One region of the Streptococcus sp. 27098_8_22 genome, then DNA from elsewhere that is predicted to be linked to it. Evidence: predicted binding sites of a transcription regulator. Region 1 holds the regulator's gene; the other holds the start of a gene.
The links. Region 1 encodes NrdR, which represses ribonucleotide reductase genes. Its sites were predicted from a motif close to ACACNATATATNGTGT; they were not measured.

Region 1 (8,124 bases):
CTTAGTTCCAGGTCTACCGTAGTTGTAGTAAGGGTCGATTGAAATGCCTCCGCGTGGAGTGAATTTTCCCCAGACTTCTAAATAGCGAGGGTCGAGTAAGTTGACCAAGTCTTTCCCGATAGTGTTGATACAGTTTTCGTGAAAATCTCCATGGTTTCGATAGCTAAAGAGGTAGAGTTTGAGGGATTTTGACTCGACACAGAGCTTGTCAGGAATGTAGGAAATATAAATAGTCGCAAAGTCTGGCTGCGCAGTGATTGGGCACAGTGAGGTAAATTCAGGGCAGTTGAATTTGATGAAATAGTCATTTTCCACATGACGATTGTCAAAGGATTCGAGGACTTCTGGTTGATAGTCAAAGATGTAGGTAGTTTCTTTATTGCCCAGTAGGCTTAAGTTTTTCAATTCTTCTTGTTGTGACATGATTTTTTCTTTCTAATCTTAAACACCACGTTGGTTATCGTAGAGGAGGGTATGGAGTTGGGGAAGGACGCGGACATTGCCCCAGCTATCGTCAGCAGCGACACGTTCCCATAGCTCTTTGAGGCGGTCCAGTTGGTCTTGGACAATATTGCCTGTAGCTTTGGGCTCAGGATTTCCCGCCGATAAGAAGAGGACATCTGGTTGGTAGCGTTCTTGAATGCCTTTGGCAAAGGCTAGGTCTGCATCATCAAAGACAGGGATTTTAAAGGTGACTTTGTCTGGATCTAGTTGAGAAACAATGAAATCCAAGGTCTCAAAATTGACTTCCATCTTGGAAGAAGGAGGTTTGGGACTCAGAGTCACCTGGTCGATGTCTTTTAACCAATGTTGCCAGCGGGAGCCTTGGGTTTCAACAGCCAGAGTAACACCACGTTGCTTGAGCTTGGTGACTAACTCGGCCATGTTGGCAGCTAGGATGGCAGGATTTCCTCCAGACAGGGTTACATAGTCGTAGCTTCCTAGTTTGTCTAACTCAGCGATCACTTCATCAGCTGTCATGCGAGTAGGCTTCTCAGAACCATCCCAAGTAAAGGCAGAGTCACACCAGTCACAATGGTAGTCGCAACCAGCAGTGCGGACAAACATGGTTTTCTGGCCGATAGCACGACCTTCTCCTTGAAAGGTTGGGCCGAAAATTTCCAGAACTGGTAGTTTGAGGACACGTTCCTTAGTCATCTAACCACTCCCGTCTAAACTCTGCAAAGGCAGTCGGAGTTTCATAGAGGCGAACATATTCCAAACGGAGACCGCGCTCGTCTGGCAACTCTTGGCTCATGGTTTGGAAAATCCAGTAAACCATATTTTCAGCAGTCGTATTCATGTAGGGAAGGGTTTCATTGAGATAGCGATGATCCAAGTGGGGCTCTAAGTAGTCCTTGTAGATCGCTTTGATGTCTCCGAAATCGTAGGTCATACCTCTATCATCTAAAAATCCACTGACAGCGATTTGCAGATGATAGGTGTGACCGTGTAGGGATTTGCATTTTCCTTCATAGTGAAAGAGGTGGTGGGCAGCATCGAAGGTAAATTCTTTTGAGACTAAGGTTCTGTGAGGATTGTAGACAAGAGATTCCCCAGTTTCTTGTTTGATTTCTTTGGGGGCAAAAAACATCAGGCCTCTCCTTTCTGAGAGAGATAAACCTCTAAACCATGTTGGCGTAGATGGCAGGCAGGACAATCTCCACAACCAGTACCGATAATCCCATTATAGCAGGTCAAGGTCTTCTCACGAACATAGTCAAAGGCACCGAGTTGGTCGGCTAATTTCCAAGTTTCAGCCTTGTCTAGCCACATGAGAGGCGTTTGGATCACAAAGTCGTAATCCATAGCAAGGTTGAGGGTCACATTGAGCGATTTGACAAAGACATCACGACAGTCAGGATAGCCTGAGAAGTCTGTTTCGCACACTCCTGTCACGATATCCGTAATTCCACGCTGCTTGGCAAGGACTGCAGCAAAGGACAGAAAGAGATGATTGCGACCATCGACGAAAGTATTAGGAACCTCTCCTTCTTTTTGCTCAATTTCTAGATCTGAAGTCAAGGCATTTTCAGTAATTTGTCCTAGCAGAGACATATCTAGGATATGATGACGAATTCCTTGTTCCTCAGCGATTTCTTTGGCCACTTGAATTTCGAGATGGTGGCGTTGGCCATAGGCAAAGGTAACGGCTTCTACCTTTTCATAGTGTTGCTTGGCCCAGAAAAGGCAGGTTGTTGAATCTTGACCGCCGCTAAAGACGACCAAGGCTGATTGACGTTTCATAGTACTCCTTCCAAAATGGGAAATGTTCAGAGCACGCAAAAAGCTCCCTATAGGGAGCTAAAAAATACCAAGTAGAGGTTTTTTTTAGCGATGGCATGTCCCAAACATCGTGATATTCTACTTACAGTCTAGCATATTTTTTGAAAAATGGCAAAGGGCAAGAAAAAAGAGACCAAATGAATGCACTTGGTCTCTCCTTTGATTAGCTTAATTCAGCAACGATAGCTTTGATTTGTTCTGCTGTGTGAACACCAGCAACTTGTTTAACCACTTGTCCATCTTTTTTGAAAAGAAGAGTAGGAATAGACATGATTCCAAATGAACGAGCTGTGTTAGGATTTTCATCAACGTCCATTTTAACGATCTTCAAGACATCTTCTGAAAGTTCTTCAGACAGCTTATCCAAGATTGGGCCTTGCATACGACATGGACCACACCAAGTTGCCCAGAAGTCTACCAAGACCAATCCGTCTTTAGTTTCTTGTTCAAATGTTGCATCTGTAATTGCTTTGGCCATAGTATTTCTCCTTTTTAGTTATATTGGCTTAAATCTTGTTTCATGAGATAGAAGAAGACATCTCCGTAAGTCCCATGGTAGTCCAAATCATGACCGTTGTAAGTCAATTTTTGAACAGGGTAGTAGTCTGCGACACCGATCAGGCAGGCATGTTGAGAACGTTCAAATTCATCGTATGACTCAAAGGTCATGGTTCTCTCTTGCTTGCTGGCATCAAGATAAGTGATTTCAATCATAGGATTCTCCTTTGCTAAATCATGATTTCATTTTACTCCTTGAAAAAAGGAATGTCAAGAAAAATGATTGCGCACGCAAGTTTTTTTGAAAAATATGTTAGGCTAACCAGTTTGATTTTCTTGCTAAGCTTTCTTCGACAGCTGTTTGTAAATAAGCCAAGGTAGTCTGTCCTTCTCTCGTCAGGCAGATAAAACTAGCTCGCTTGTCCTGGTCGCAGCATCTCCGACTAAGTAAACCGCAGTTCTTGGCTTCTAAGCGAGCCACCATCCGTGAAACAGCACTAGGGCTCAGGTGGAGTTTATCTGGCAAGTCGATTTGTCTTAGGGATTTGCCTTCAGCCTGATTTAGAAAGTGCAAGAGGTAAAACTCCTTGAGTGTCAAGGTTTGTTCACTCTGCTCAGCGATGGTCTCTTCTAAAATAGCTTCTAGCTCTACTTGCCTACGGTTGAAGTCAAACCATTTTTCTAAGTAAGTCATGTCCATCTCCTTTCCTTCTATAATAGTGTAATCATACTAGTGTATCTATGATGCTTGCGCACGCAATTAGTATACACCTTTTTGGCTTGGATAGCAAGAAGGATGTTTCTTATATATTTCCTTGAAATTTTCTGAAAAAAGAGTAAACTGGTATGCAGAAAGTCTATTTGTGGAGTTTACGATGAAGTTATATGTTCAGTTAATGATTCTTTTTGTGATTTCTCTAATCGGTGAAGGGATCTCCAGTTTTTTTCATTTGCCGATTCCTGGAAGTATCATCGGTTTGATTATTCTTTTTCTAGCCTTGCAGTTCAAGTGGCTGCGCACCCGCCATGTCAACATGGTTGGGAATTTTCTCTTGGCCAACATGACCATTCTCTTTCTACCTCCTGCGGTTGGAATTATGGAAAAATTTGATGTGATTGCACCCTATCTTCTGCCGATTGTTTTGATTGTCTTTTTTGCAGCAGTGATTAATATCATCTTGATTGCGCTTGTGGTTCAATTTATCAAAAAACGCTATGAAGGTGATTACGAAGAAAGAGGTACCAAATGAGCGAATTTGTATCTAATCCCCTATTTGGGATTGCTTTATCAATCTTAGCCTATCTTGGGGGAATGATGATTTTCAGACGTTATCCTCATCCCTTAACGACTCCTTTGCTACTGTCAGCTATTTTTATTATCATATTTCTAAAGGTAACTGGCATTTCCTACCAAGATTACTACCAAGGTGGGGTTTATCTTAATAACTTGATTGTTCCTTCAACAGTGGCTCTAGGAATTCCCCTCTATAAGAGCTTCCACTTGATGAAGCATCATGTTAGAAGTATTTTGCTGGGTAGTTTTCTAGCTGTCATCGTCAATACCTCTTTTACAGCCCTAGTCGCAAAAATCTTTGGCATGGACTTTTTCCTAGCTATTTCTCTCTTTCCTAAGTCAGTAACGACTGCTATGGCAGTAGGGATCACAGAAAAATTGCAAGGCTTGACTACCGTGACCCTAGTAGTTGTCGTAGCGACGGGGATTTTGACCAGCGTTATAGGACCAACGCTTTTAAAATGGCTCAAGATAGACGATCCAGTAGCGGCTGGACTAGCCCTGGGTGGAACAGGTCACGCCGTTGGAACTGGAACGGCTTTTCGCTATGGACCAGTTGCAGGTGCTATGGGAGGACTAGCCATCGGTGTTACAGGTATTCTCTATGTATTTGTAAGTCCGATCGTAGCCAATTTGATATTGAGTTAACGCAAAAACCCAGCTCTAGTAGCTGGGCATTTTTTATTGCAAATTAACTTTATTCTTTAAGATATAGTAGGTTCCGAGATAGAAGGCTGCGCTGAGGATGAGGTCTTTAACGATTTCAAAGGAGATCATCCAATTGTAGTCGATATCTATGCGAAAGTTGAGACCAACAAAGCCGAGAATGGTTTGGATAACAATATAGGCTAAAACGGCAAGAGCTGTGCGGTATTCATTGAAAAGTTGTCCGATGGAAATCGCCAAGTAGATGCAGAGGATTCCTGAAATTGTGCTGAGGATATATGAAATCACAGAAAGCCAGAAACTATCCATGTAAAATTTAAAGAGGTATTCGAGAGAAAAGATATCAAGGAAGTTTGCACCAGTCAGAACTAAAATGATATAAATACTCAAGATAAAGACTAATGAGCTCGCCAGAGACCAGATGAGAGCACCCAAAAGTTTGGATAAAATGATTTGGTGCTCAGATACGGGGAGTGTGAGAGTTAGGTATCCCTGACGATCGTAGACACTACCCTTGAAGCGACGGATGATCAAAATCAAGGTTGAAATACTTAAGGTAATGATTAGTCCACCAAAAACTAGAGCCAGAAAAACTAACATAATCATTTGTTGATCAGGTGTATCAATGGATTTTAGGGAACTAGCTTGAACCCCGATAAGGGCAGAAAGAGCCAACACAGCACCATAGAGGGCTAAATACCATTTGTTAACATTTTTAAATTCATAACGAACTAAATTCCAAAACATAATAATCTCCTTTATCTAGGCTTTGAATTCGTGGCGGAAGAGCTGGTCGATAGACTCTCCAGACTCATAGCGAATATCATCAACATTTCCTTGACGGACGACTTTTCCATCCTTGAGGAAGATAATCTCATCCAAGATTGGTTCGATATCTGAAATCAAGTGAGTTGAAATCAAGACAGTCGAAGTTGGAGAGTAGTTGTTAATGATGGTGTTCAAGATATAGTCACGAGCCGCTGGGTCTACACCCCCGATTGGTTCGTCAAGCACGTATAGACGAGCATCACGACTCATGACAAGAATCAGCTGAACCTTTTCTTTGTTCCCTTTTGAGAGTTTCTTGAAACGGCTATTTTCATCGATGCCAAGGTCACGAAGAAGACCTTGAGCACGTTCCAGATTAAAATCTTGGTAGAAGGTCTTGAAATAAGTGAGAGCTTCCTTGACCTTCATCTGCTCGTTGAGGTAGGTCGTATCAGGGAGATAAGAAACAATCGCTTTAGTTGCTGGGCTTGGTTCCACGCCATTGATAAGAATACGCCCTTCCTCTGGCTGTAGCAAGCCGTTGATTAGTTTAATCAAGGTTGTCTTTCCAGAACCGTTTGGCCCAAGGAGACCAACGATTTTTCCAGCTGGAATTTCAAGGGAAACATTTGTAAGAGCAGGGCTTGCTCCGTAGGATTTCGACACATTTTCAAATGCTAACAAGGTCATAGTTTAAACTCCTTCAATATAATCTCTCAAAACAGTCGGTAGTTCTTCTTTTTCATAACCAAATTCTACCATGCCTGTTACAAACTGTTGCAGCTGTTCTTCTGACAGTTGCTTACGGGATTGGAGGATCAAGTCCAAGTCCTCTGTGACAAAGCGTCCAGATGTCCGCTTGGTATAAACGAAGCCTTCTCTTTCCAAGTCCGATAGGGCACGCTGGATGGTGTTGGGATTGACCCCTGCCTCGCTTGCTAATTCTCTAACGGTTGGAAGCTGTTGATTGGGCTCGAGTTTATGGGAAATAATCTGTAATTTGATTTTCTCCATAATCTGCAAATAAATGGGTTTATTGTTATCAAATGTCCAAGACATCACGATCTCCTTTCTATTTACCTTTGTGTTAATTCAATAATACAACAAAACAAAAAACTTGTCAAGCCAAAAGGAGAATTATTTTGGGAATCTCTTAAAAAATGGTATAATGAAAAGAAAACGACAAGGAGGGAAAGGCATGCGTTGTCCAAAATGTGGCGCTACAAAATCAAGTGTGATCGATAGTCGCCAGGCTGAAGAAGGAAATACAATCAGAAGAAGACGTGAGTGTGAAGAGTGTCAGCATCGTTTTACAACCTATGAACGTGTTGAAGAGAGAACACTGGTTGTGGTAAAAAAAGATGGTACACGGGAACAATTTTCAAGAGATAAAATCTTTAACGGGATTATTCGTTCAGCCCAGAAACGTCCAGTGTCTAGTGATGAGATTGGCATGGTGGTCAATCGCATCGAACAAAAACTCCGTAGTCGCAATGAAAATGAAATTCAGAGTGAGGTTATTGGTTCCTTGGTTATGGAAGAGTTGGCAGAGCTAGATGAGATTACTTATGTCCGTTTTGCCAGTGTTTACCGTAGTTTTAAGGATGTGAGTGAGCTTGAAAGCCTACTCCAGCAGATCACACAATCCTCAAAAAAGAAAAAGGAAAAATAAATGAAGCCAAATGACCGTTTTTCTTTTGTAAAGAATAATCGGGTGTCGCAAGATACCTCATCAATGGTGCAGTGCTACCTCCCGATTATCGGTCAGGAGGCGCTGAGCCTATATCTTTATGCTGTGACTTTTTGGGATGGTGGTCAAAAGGAACATCTCTTTGCAGCCATGCTCAACCATCTGAATTTTGGGATGGATAGTCTTTTAAAGGCTTTTAAAACTCTGACAGCCATGAAATTGGTGACCCTCTATCAGCAGGGGGAGACCTATAGCCTGTTACTTCATCCTCCCCTATCAACTCAAGAATTTTTACAACATACAGTTTATCGGACCTTGTTAGAAAAAATGATTGGGGATAGTGCGGTTGCAGCCATGAGACAGGAAAGTGTTGAAGGGGAACCGATCTCGGTGGCCTTGAGTCAAATCTTTCCTCAGTTATCCGAGTCTGTGAGTCAAGAAACCTCTAGCAGTCAGCCTGCAGCAGATGATTTTGATTTGGAGCATTTCCGTCAGCTCATGGCCCGTGATGGTCTTCGCTTTCAAGATGAGACTTCGGATGTTTTGGCCTTGTTTGCAATAGCAGACGAGCAGAGGTGGACCTGGTTTGAAACTTATCAAGTAGCCAAAGCGACAGCAGTGTCGCAAGTGATTTCTGTCAAACGCATCCGTGAAAAGATAGCGCAAAATCCTGTGACTTCTGACTTTAGTCCCAAGGAGGCTACCATTATCCGAGAGGCTAAGAAAAAGACAGCCTTGCAGTTCCTTGCTGAAATCAAGCAGACTCGCAAGGGAAGTATTACCCAGACTGAACGAGACCTGCTCCAGCAGATGGCGGCCTTGGGCTTGCTGGATGAAGTAATCAATGTTATCCTGCTCCTGACCTTTAATAAGGTTGATTCGGCCAATATCAATGAAAAATACGCCATGAAGGTGGCTAATG
Region 2 (8,124 bases), on a different contig from region 1:
TGCTGATTTGGTTAGTAACTTGAAGAAACAGGGGCATTCTGTTACGGTACTTATGACCCAGGCTGCAACTGCCTTTATTCAACCTTTAACCCTTCAAGTCTTATCTCAAAATACAGTTCATCTCGATCTTATGCAGGAACCATATCCTGACAAAGTCAATCATATCGAGCTTGGCAAAGAAACAGACTTATTTATCCTTGCCCCTGCAACCGCTAATACAATTGCAAAACTAGCACACGGTTTCGCAGATAATATGGTAACTGCTACCGCTCTTGCCTTGCCCCACTATGTTCCAAAACTAGTGGCACCTGCTATGAATACCAAAATGTATGACCATCCAGCAACTCAAACAAACCTAAATACTTTAGAAACTTATGGTTATACAATTATTTCTCCTAAAGAATCCCTACTGGCCTGTGGCGATGTAGGACGGGGGGCTCTTGCTGATCTTGATACTATTTTACAACAGATAAAGGAAAAACTTCATGAACAAACGCTCTAATATTGCTCCAATTGCTATCTTTTTTGCCAGCATGATCGTCATTCATCTGCTGAGTTCTATTGTCTTTAATGTCTTGCCATTTCCAATTAAACCGACCATTGTCCATATTCCGGTCATCATTGCTAGTATCATCTACGGACCACGGATTGGGGCTATCTTAGGTTTCTTGATGGGGATGATTAGCTTGACAGTCAATACGATTACGATTCTCCCAACTAGCTACCTCTTCTCTCCTTTTGTGCCGAATGGGAATTTAGCTTCACTTGCTATTGCTATTATTCCTCGTATCTTAATTGGTTTAACACCATACTTTGTCTATAAACTCCTCAGAAACAAGGCGGGGCTTATCTTTGCGGGAGCGCTCGGTTCCCTTACTAATACTGTATTTGTACTAGGCGGTATCTTCTTCCTCTTTGGAAATGTTTTTGACGGAAATATCCAAAAACTATTAGCTACTGTTATCTCAACAAACTCTATCGCAGAACTGATTATCTCAGCAATACTCACCCTAGTTATTGTTCCGAGACTTGAAAAAATCAAAAAATAAGAGGTCGGGAAAATCCCGACCTCGATTTTTATTTGCCCTAAGTCACTGACTCTGTATTTAATTAAGATTACAGACTCCTAAAAGTCCCTTTGACGAAACTATCTAAAAGCTTGATTGTAAAGACTCACCAATATGGGAAAAAATCAATCTTGGAAAAATATTCACTTTCCAACAGCCTTTTATCTCCTTATCATTGGGCTAGACGTGCTTCTTCTAAAATCTTTTCAATTTTTGTTGTCAGCAAATCAATGGCTACTGTATTAGTCACACCTTCTGGAATAACGATATCTGCATAACGCTTTGTTGGCTCAATAAATTGATGATACATGGGTTTCACTACACCAAGATACTGGTCAATAACGCTATCTAGACTACGACCACGTTCTTCCATATCACGCTTAATACGGCGAATGATACGAACGTCATCATCTGTATCTACGAAAATCTTGATATCCATTAAATCACGAAGTCGTTTGTCCTCTAAAACTAAGATTCCTTCTACGATAAAGACATCCTGAGGTTCTTGACGATAGGTTTTAGAACTTCTGGTATGGGCAGCATAATCATAGGTAGGAATATCTACAGGACGTCCTGCCAACAACTCTTTGATTTGCTCAATCATCAAATCAGTATCAAAAGCAAAAGGGTGGTCATAGTTGGTCTTGATACGCTCTTCAAAGGTTAGATGTGATTGATCTTTATAGTAGGAATCATGCTCAATCATAGCTATTTTCTCGTTTGGAAAATGCGACAAGATTGCTTTCGATACGCTTGTCTTTCCTCCTCCAGATCCCCCTGTTACTCCGATAATGATTGGTCTATTTTGCATTGTAGCCTCCTTGTATTTTCCCTTGTCTATTTTACCATATTTTTGATAAATTTTACAGATGAAGTTTTCTACAAAATAGAAGAAAAAGTCCTCATAGCTAGAAGCTACAAGGATTTGTAATTGATTAGTCTACGTTAACGTATTCTTTTGAAAGTTCAAGAACTTCTTCCATTGTTGCACATTCAGTAAGAGCGCGGTTAGCGTATTCTTGCATTTTAGCAGTGTCAAGTTTCTTCATCAAGCTACGTGTACGAAGTACAGATGTTGCTGACATAGAAAACTCATCTAAGCCCATTCCGACAAGAAGTGGAACAGCTGTTTGGTCACCAGCCATCTCACCACACATACCAGCCCATTTACCTTCAGCATGAGCTGCTTTGATAACATTGTTAATCAAACGAAGGATTGATGGGTTGTATGGTTGGTAAAGGTATGAAACTTGTTCGTTCATACGGTCTGCCGCCATTGTGTATTGGATCAAGTCATTTGTACCAATTGAGAAGAAGTCAACTTCTTTTGCAAATTGGTCTGCAAGCATAGCTGCCGCAGGAATTTCAATCATGATACCAACTTGGATATCATCCGCAACTGCAACACCTTCAGCAAGAAGGTTTGCTTTTTCTTCATCGAAGACTGCTTTAGCTGCACGGAATTCTTTCAAAAGCGCAACCATTGGGAACATGATACGCAATTGACCGTGTACAGAAGCACGAAGAAGAGCACGGATTTGAGTGCGGAACATTGCATCTCCAGTTTCAGAGATAGAGATGCGAAGAGCACGGAATCCAAGGAATGGGTTCATTTCATGAGGCATATCGAAGTAAGGAAGTTCCTTGTCACCACCGATATCCATTGTACGGACAACAACTGGTTTACCGTTCATTCCTTCAAGAACAGCCTTGTATGCTTCGTACTGCTCGTCTTCAGTTGGGAAGTCTTGAGAATCCATGTACAAGAACTCTGTACGGTAAAGACCGACAGCTTCTGCACCATTGTCGTTAACACCCTCAACGTCTTTTGGAGTACCAATGTTTGCTGCCAATTCGAAGTGTTTACCGTCAGCAGTAACTGTTTGAGCATCTTTCAAGAGTGCCCACTCAGCTTTTTGTTGAGCGTAAGCTTCACCAGCTGCTTTAAATTCAGCTGCTTGTTCGTCAGTAGGGTTGATAATCACTTCACCTGTAATACCATTAACGGCAAGTAGGTCACCATCTTTAACGATTTCAGTGATATTGTTTGTACCCAAAACTGCAGCGATTTCAAGTGTACGAGCCATGATAGCTGAGTGACTTGTACGACCACCAATGTTTGTTACAAAAGCTTTTACAAAGTTTTTGTCCAATTGAGCTGTATCAGATGGAGTCAAGTCGTGAGCAATCACGATCACTTCTTCATTGATAGAAGCTGGGTTTGGCAACTTTTTACCAAGGAGGTTAGCCAATACACGTTTTGTTACGTCGCGGATATCCGCTGCACGTTCTTGCATGTATGGGTTGTCTTCCATGCCTTCAAAGATTGTGATAAACATGTCTGTAACTTCTTTCAGACCTGCCTCTGCATTCACTTTCTTAGCACGGATAGTTTCTTTGATTTGACCAATCAATTCAGGGTCAGCAAGAACCATCAAGTGAGCGTCAAATACTTGTGCCGCTTCTTCACCAAGCGTACCTACAGCCTTCTCGCGGATAAGAGAAAGCTCGTTTTGAGAAGCTTCAAGAGCAACATCCAAACGAGCCTCTTCTGCATTTGTATCTTCGACTGTAACAGTCTCGAATGATAAATCCGGTTGAACGAGTAGATATGCTTTAGCAACTGCAACACCATCAGATGCTGCGATTCCTTTAAGCATTTCTGTCATATCCTTATGCCAATCCTTCTTTTTCCATTGTTTCTGAGATCGCAGCGATAGCGTCATCAGCGTCTGCACCTTCAGCAGTGATTGTAACGTCAGCACCTTGACCAACACCAAGGCTCATTACACCCATGATAGATTTAAGGTTAACTGATTTACCTTTGTACTCAAGAGTGATATCTGAAGCAAATTTGCTAGCAGTTTGTACCAACAATGTTGCTGGACGTGCGTGAATACCTGTTTCTGCCACTACGTGGAAATCTTTAGAAGCCATAATTTGACTCTCCTTTAAATGTTTTCTTTTTGAGTTATATCTGATAACCCTTACAATTTGATATTATATCACCTTCATTGATATTTTTCAAGTATTTTATGGACTTTCTTCAATTTCCTTTCAGATAACTTGCTGAAAATCTTCTATAAAATCTAGCAAAACACAGTATGTAGTTTTTGTGGAAGCTCTAATCATGGTAACATTGCTCTTTCTGTAGTTGTTTTTTAAATTCTACACTATATATTGTGTTTGTTAGTAAAATCAGTAAAACAAGTACACAAGATTTAGTTTTAGAAAGTTGACAAAGTTTTTTTTTCTGATATACTAAGAAAGTAATAAATTTTTAAAGAGGAGTTACAGAAATGGTAACCGTATATTCTAAAAACAACTGTGTCCAATGTAAAATGACGAAACGTTTTTTAGACAGTAATAATGTTGAATATAAAGAAATCAATCTTGATGAACAACCTGAATACATTGATCAAGTAAAAGAGCTTGGCTTTAGTGCTGCTCCTATTATTCAGACACCGACAGAAGTTTTCTCTGGTTTCCAACCAGGTAAACTCAAACAACTTGCTTAAGAATCAGGACAAAAGCTTCTATGTCTACCTTAGAAGCCTTTCTTTTGTAATTAGATAAAGGATTTTTTATGGGATTAAAACAACTTGAGGATGTGACTTACTTCCGTCTTAATAATGAAATTAACCGTCCTATCAATGGACAAATCATGCTTCACAAAGACAAGGAAGCTTTAGAAGCCTTCTTTAAAGAAAATGTTGTACCAAATACAATGGTTTTTAACTCAATTACGGATAAGATCAACTTCCTCATTGAGCATAACTACATTGAGACAGCATTTATCAAGAAATACCGTCCAGAATTTTTGGAAGAACTGCATCAATTTATTAAGGATCAAAACTTCCAATTTAAATCTTTCATGGCTGCCTATAAATTCTATAATCAGTATGCTCTGAAAACGAATGATGGTGAATACTATCTTGAAAGCATGGAAGACCGCGTCTTCTTTAACGCCCTTTATTTCGCAGATGGTGATGAAGCGATTGCTATCGATATTGCCAACGAAATCATCCACCAACGTTATCAACCTGCTACTCCTTCTTTCTTGAATGCAGGTCGTGCGCGTCGTGGTGAGTTGGTATCTTGCTTCTTGATCCAGGTAACAGATGATATGAACTCTATTGGACGTTCTATCAACTCAGCTCTTCAACTTTCACGTATCGGTGGTGGCGTGGGAATTTCCCTCAGCAACCTTCGTGAAGCTGGTGCTCCTATTAAAGGATATGAAGGAGCAGCTTCTGGTGTCGTACCTGTTATGAAGCTTTTTGAAGATAGCTTCTCTTACTCAAACCAATTGGGTCAACGTCAAGGTGCTGGGGTTGTTTACCTCAACGTCTTTCACCCAGACATTATCGCCTTCCTTTCAACTAAGAAGGAAAATGCCGATGAAAAAGTTCGTGTCAAGACTCTCTCACTTGGTGTTGTGGTACCAGATAAATTCTACGAATTGGCTCGGAAAAATGAAGAAATGTACCTCTTCAGTCCTTACTCTGTAGAGCTTGAATACGGCGTGCCATTTAACTACATCGACATCACAGAAAAATACGATGAGCTAGTCGCAAATCCAAACATCCGTAAGACAAAAATCAAGGCGCGTGATTTGGAAACTGAAATTTCTAAATTGCAACAAGAATCTGGTTATCCTTATGTCGTCAACATTGATACTGCTAACCGTGCAAATCCAGTTGATGGCAAGATTATCATGAGTAACTTGTGTTCAGAGATTCTCCAAGTGCAAGAACCAAGTCTTATCAACGATGCGCAAGAATTCCTAAAAATGGGTACTGATGTTTCATGTAACCTCGGTTCAACAAACGTGGTAAACATGATGACTTCACCTGACTTTGGTCGTTCTATCCGCGCCATAGTCCGTGCCCTTACTTTCGTTACAGATAGTTCACACATCGTAGCTGTTCCAACTATCGACCATGGAAATAGCCAAGCTCACACATTCGGACTTGGAGCTATGGGACTTCACAGTTACCTTGCCCAACAATTGATCGAATACGGATCTCCTGAGTCTGTTGAATTTACAAGCATCTACTTTATGCTTATGAACTACTGGACCTTGGTAGAATCTAATAACATCGCACGTGAACGTGGTGTTACCTTCCACAACTTTGAAAAATCAGACTATGCTAATGGAAGCTACTTTGATAAGTACACAAGTGGGGAGTTTGTACCAAAATCTGATCGTGTTAAAGAACTCTTTGAAGGTATCTTTATCCCGACTGCTGCTGATTGGGCTGAACTTCGTGATAAAGTTAAAACAGATGGACTTTACCACCAAAACCGCCTTGCTGTAGCACCAAATGGTTCTATCAGCTACATCAATGATGTGTCTGCTTCTATCCACCCAATTACGCAACGTATCGAAGAACGTCAAGAAAAGAAAATCGGTAAAATCTACTACCCAGCTGCAGGCTTGTCAACAGAAACCATTCCTTACTATACTTCTGCTTACGACATGGATATGCGTAAGGTTATTGATGTTTATGCTGCTGCGACTGAGCACGTGGACCAAGGACTTTCACTCACACTCTTCATGCGTAGTGATATTCCAACAGGCCTTTACGAATGGAAGAAAGAAAACAAACAAACGACACGTGACTTGTCTATCCTTCGTAACTATGCCTATAACAAGGGTATTAAGTCTATCTACTACGTCCGTACCTTTACAGATGATGGTGGAGAAGTCGGTGCTAACCAATGCGAGAGCTGTGTGATTTAATTCAACTCTCAAAAAAATTACATTTACTTAATCCATTAAACGTATTTTGCTGATAAAATCATGTAAGAATATAAAAGTCGGGCTTCCGACTTTTTGTTCGATTATAGCATAGAATTATGATAGAATAACAGTGATTATGTTATCGCATTACTACACACAGAAAGAGATTTCAAATGAAAACTTACTACAAAGCCATTAACTGGAATGCCATCGAAGATGTCATCGACAAATCAACCTGGGAAAAACTGACTGAGCAGTTCTGGCTCGATACGCGTATTCCCTTGTCAAATGACCTAGATGACTGGAGAAAGCTTTCTAACAAGGAAAAAGACCTTGTTGGTAAAGTTTTTGGAGGTTTGACTCTTCTTGATACCATGCAATCAGAAACTGGTGTTCAAGCCCTTCGCGCTGATATTCGTACGCCTCACGAGGAAGCTGTTTTTAACAATATCCAATTTATGGAATCTGTTCATGCTAAGTCTTACTCTTCTATCTTTTCTACCTTGAATACCAAGTCAGAAATCGAAGAGATTTTCGAATGGACCAACACCAATCCATATCTTCAGAAAAAAGCTGAAATCATCAATGAAATCTACCTAAACGGAACTCCACTTGAAAAGAAAGTAGCGAGTGTTTTCCTTGAAACCTTCCTTTTCTACTCTGGTTTCTTCACACCACTCTACTATCTTGGAAACAACAAGTTGGCCAACGTTGCGGAAATCATCAAATTGATTATTCGTGATGAATCAGTTCATGGAACCTACATCGGCTACAAATTCCAACTTGGTTTCAATGAATTGCCAGAAGATGAGCAAGAAAAACTCAAAGAATGGATGTACGACCTTCTCTATACTCTTTATGAGAATGAAGAAGGCTACACAGAGAGCCTCTATGACGAAGTCGGATGGACTGAAGAGGTTAAAACCTTCCTTCGCTACAATGCAAATAAAGCCCTTATGAACTTGGGGCAAGATCCTCTCTTCCCTGACTCAGCTGACGATGTCAACCCGATCGTTATGAACGGGATTTCAACTGGTACATCAAACCACGACTTCTTCTCTCAAGTTGGTAATGGCTATCTACTTGGTGAAGTTGAAGCTATGCAGGATGATGACTATAACTATGGACTAAATTAATACCTAACCTAAAAAACATCTAAGTTTAATTACAAACTAGATGTTTTTTTTTGTTTATTTTTGTTTTCTTTAAGTTGCTTAGCTGTTTAAAATATGATAAAATAGTATTAAATTTGGGGGTGGTTCAATGCTGAAGCAAGAAAAATTAGATACTATTTTAGAAATTGTTAATACA

Region 2: nrdH (glutaredoxin-like protein NrdH) is a predicted target of NrdR. The motif match lies at 4,238-4,253, and genes of this name have one in related genera.

What each region holds. Positions count from the first base shown of each region.
Region 1 is NZ_JAPVZP010000008.1:48,271-56,394, reverse strand. Features, by position in the region: gene queF (preQ(1) synthase) at 1-423, opposite strand, end outside; gene queE (7-carboxy-7-deazaguanine synthase QueE) at 442-1,158, opposite strand; gene queD (6-carboxytetrahydropterin synthase QueD) at 1,151-1,594, opposite strand; gene queC (7-cyano-7-deazaguanine synthase QueC) at 1,594-2,247, opposite strand; gene trxA (thioredoxin) at 2,450-2,764, opposite strand; gene O3633_RS08430 (DUF4649 family protein) at 2,779-3,000, opposite strand; gene O3633_RS08425 (MarR family winged helix-turn-helix transcriptional regulator) at 3,098-3,478, opposite strand; gene O3633_RS08420 (CidA/LrgA family protein) at 3,660-4,034, shown strand; gene O3633_RS08415 (LrgB family protein) at 4,031-4,726, shown strand; gene O3633_RS08410 (hypothetical protein) at 4,760-5,491, opposite strand; gene O3633_RS08405 (ABC transporter ATP-binding protein) at 5,507-6,202, opposite strand; gene O3633_RS08400 (GntR family transcriptional regulator) at 6,206-6,571, opposite strand; gene nrdR (transcriptional regulator NrdR) at 6,711-7,184, shown strand; gene O3633_RS08390 (DnaD domain protein) at 7,185-8,124, shown strand, end outside.
Region 2 is NZ_JAPVZP010000014.1:1,662-9,785, reverse strand. Features, by position in the region: gene coaC (phosphopantothenoylcysteine decarboxylase) at 1-502, shown strand, start outside; gene O3633_RS10005 (ECF transporter S component) at 486-1,049, shown strand; gene udk (uridine kinase) at 1,240-1,878, opposite strand; gene ptsP (phosphoenolpyruvate--protein phosphotransferase) at 2,003-3,736, opposite strand; gene O3633_RS09990 (phosphocarrier protein HPr) at 3,741-4,004, opposite strand; gene nrdH (glutaredoxin-like protein NrdH) at 4,367-4,585, shown strand; gene nrdE (class 1b ribonucleoside-diphosphate reductase subunit alpha) at 4,654-6,813, shown strand; gene nrdF (class 1b ribonucleoside-diphosphate reductase subunit beta) at 6,987-7,949, shown strand; gene O3633_RS09970 (DeoR/GlpR family DNA-binding transcription regulator) at 8,077-8,124, shown strand, end outside.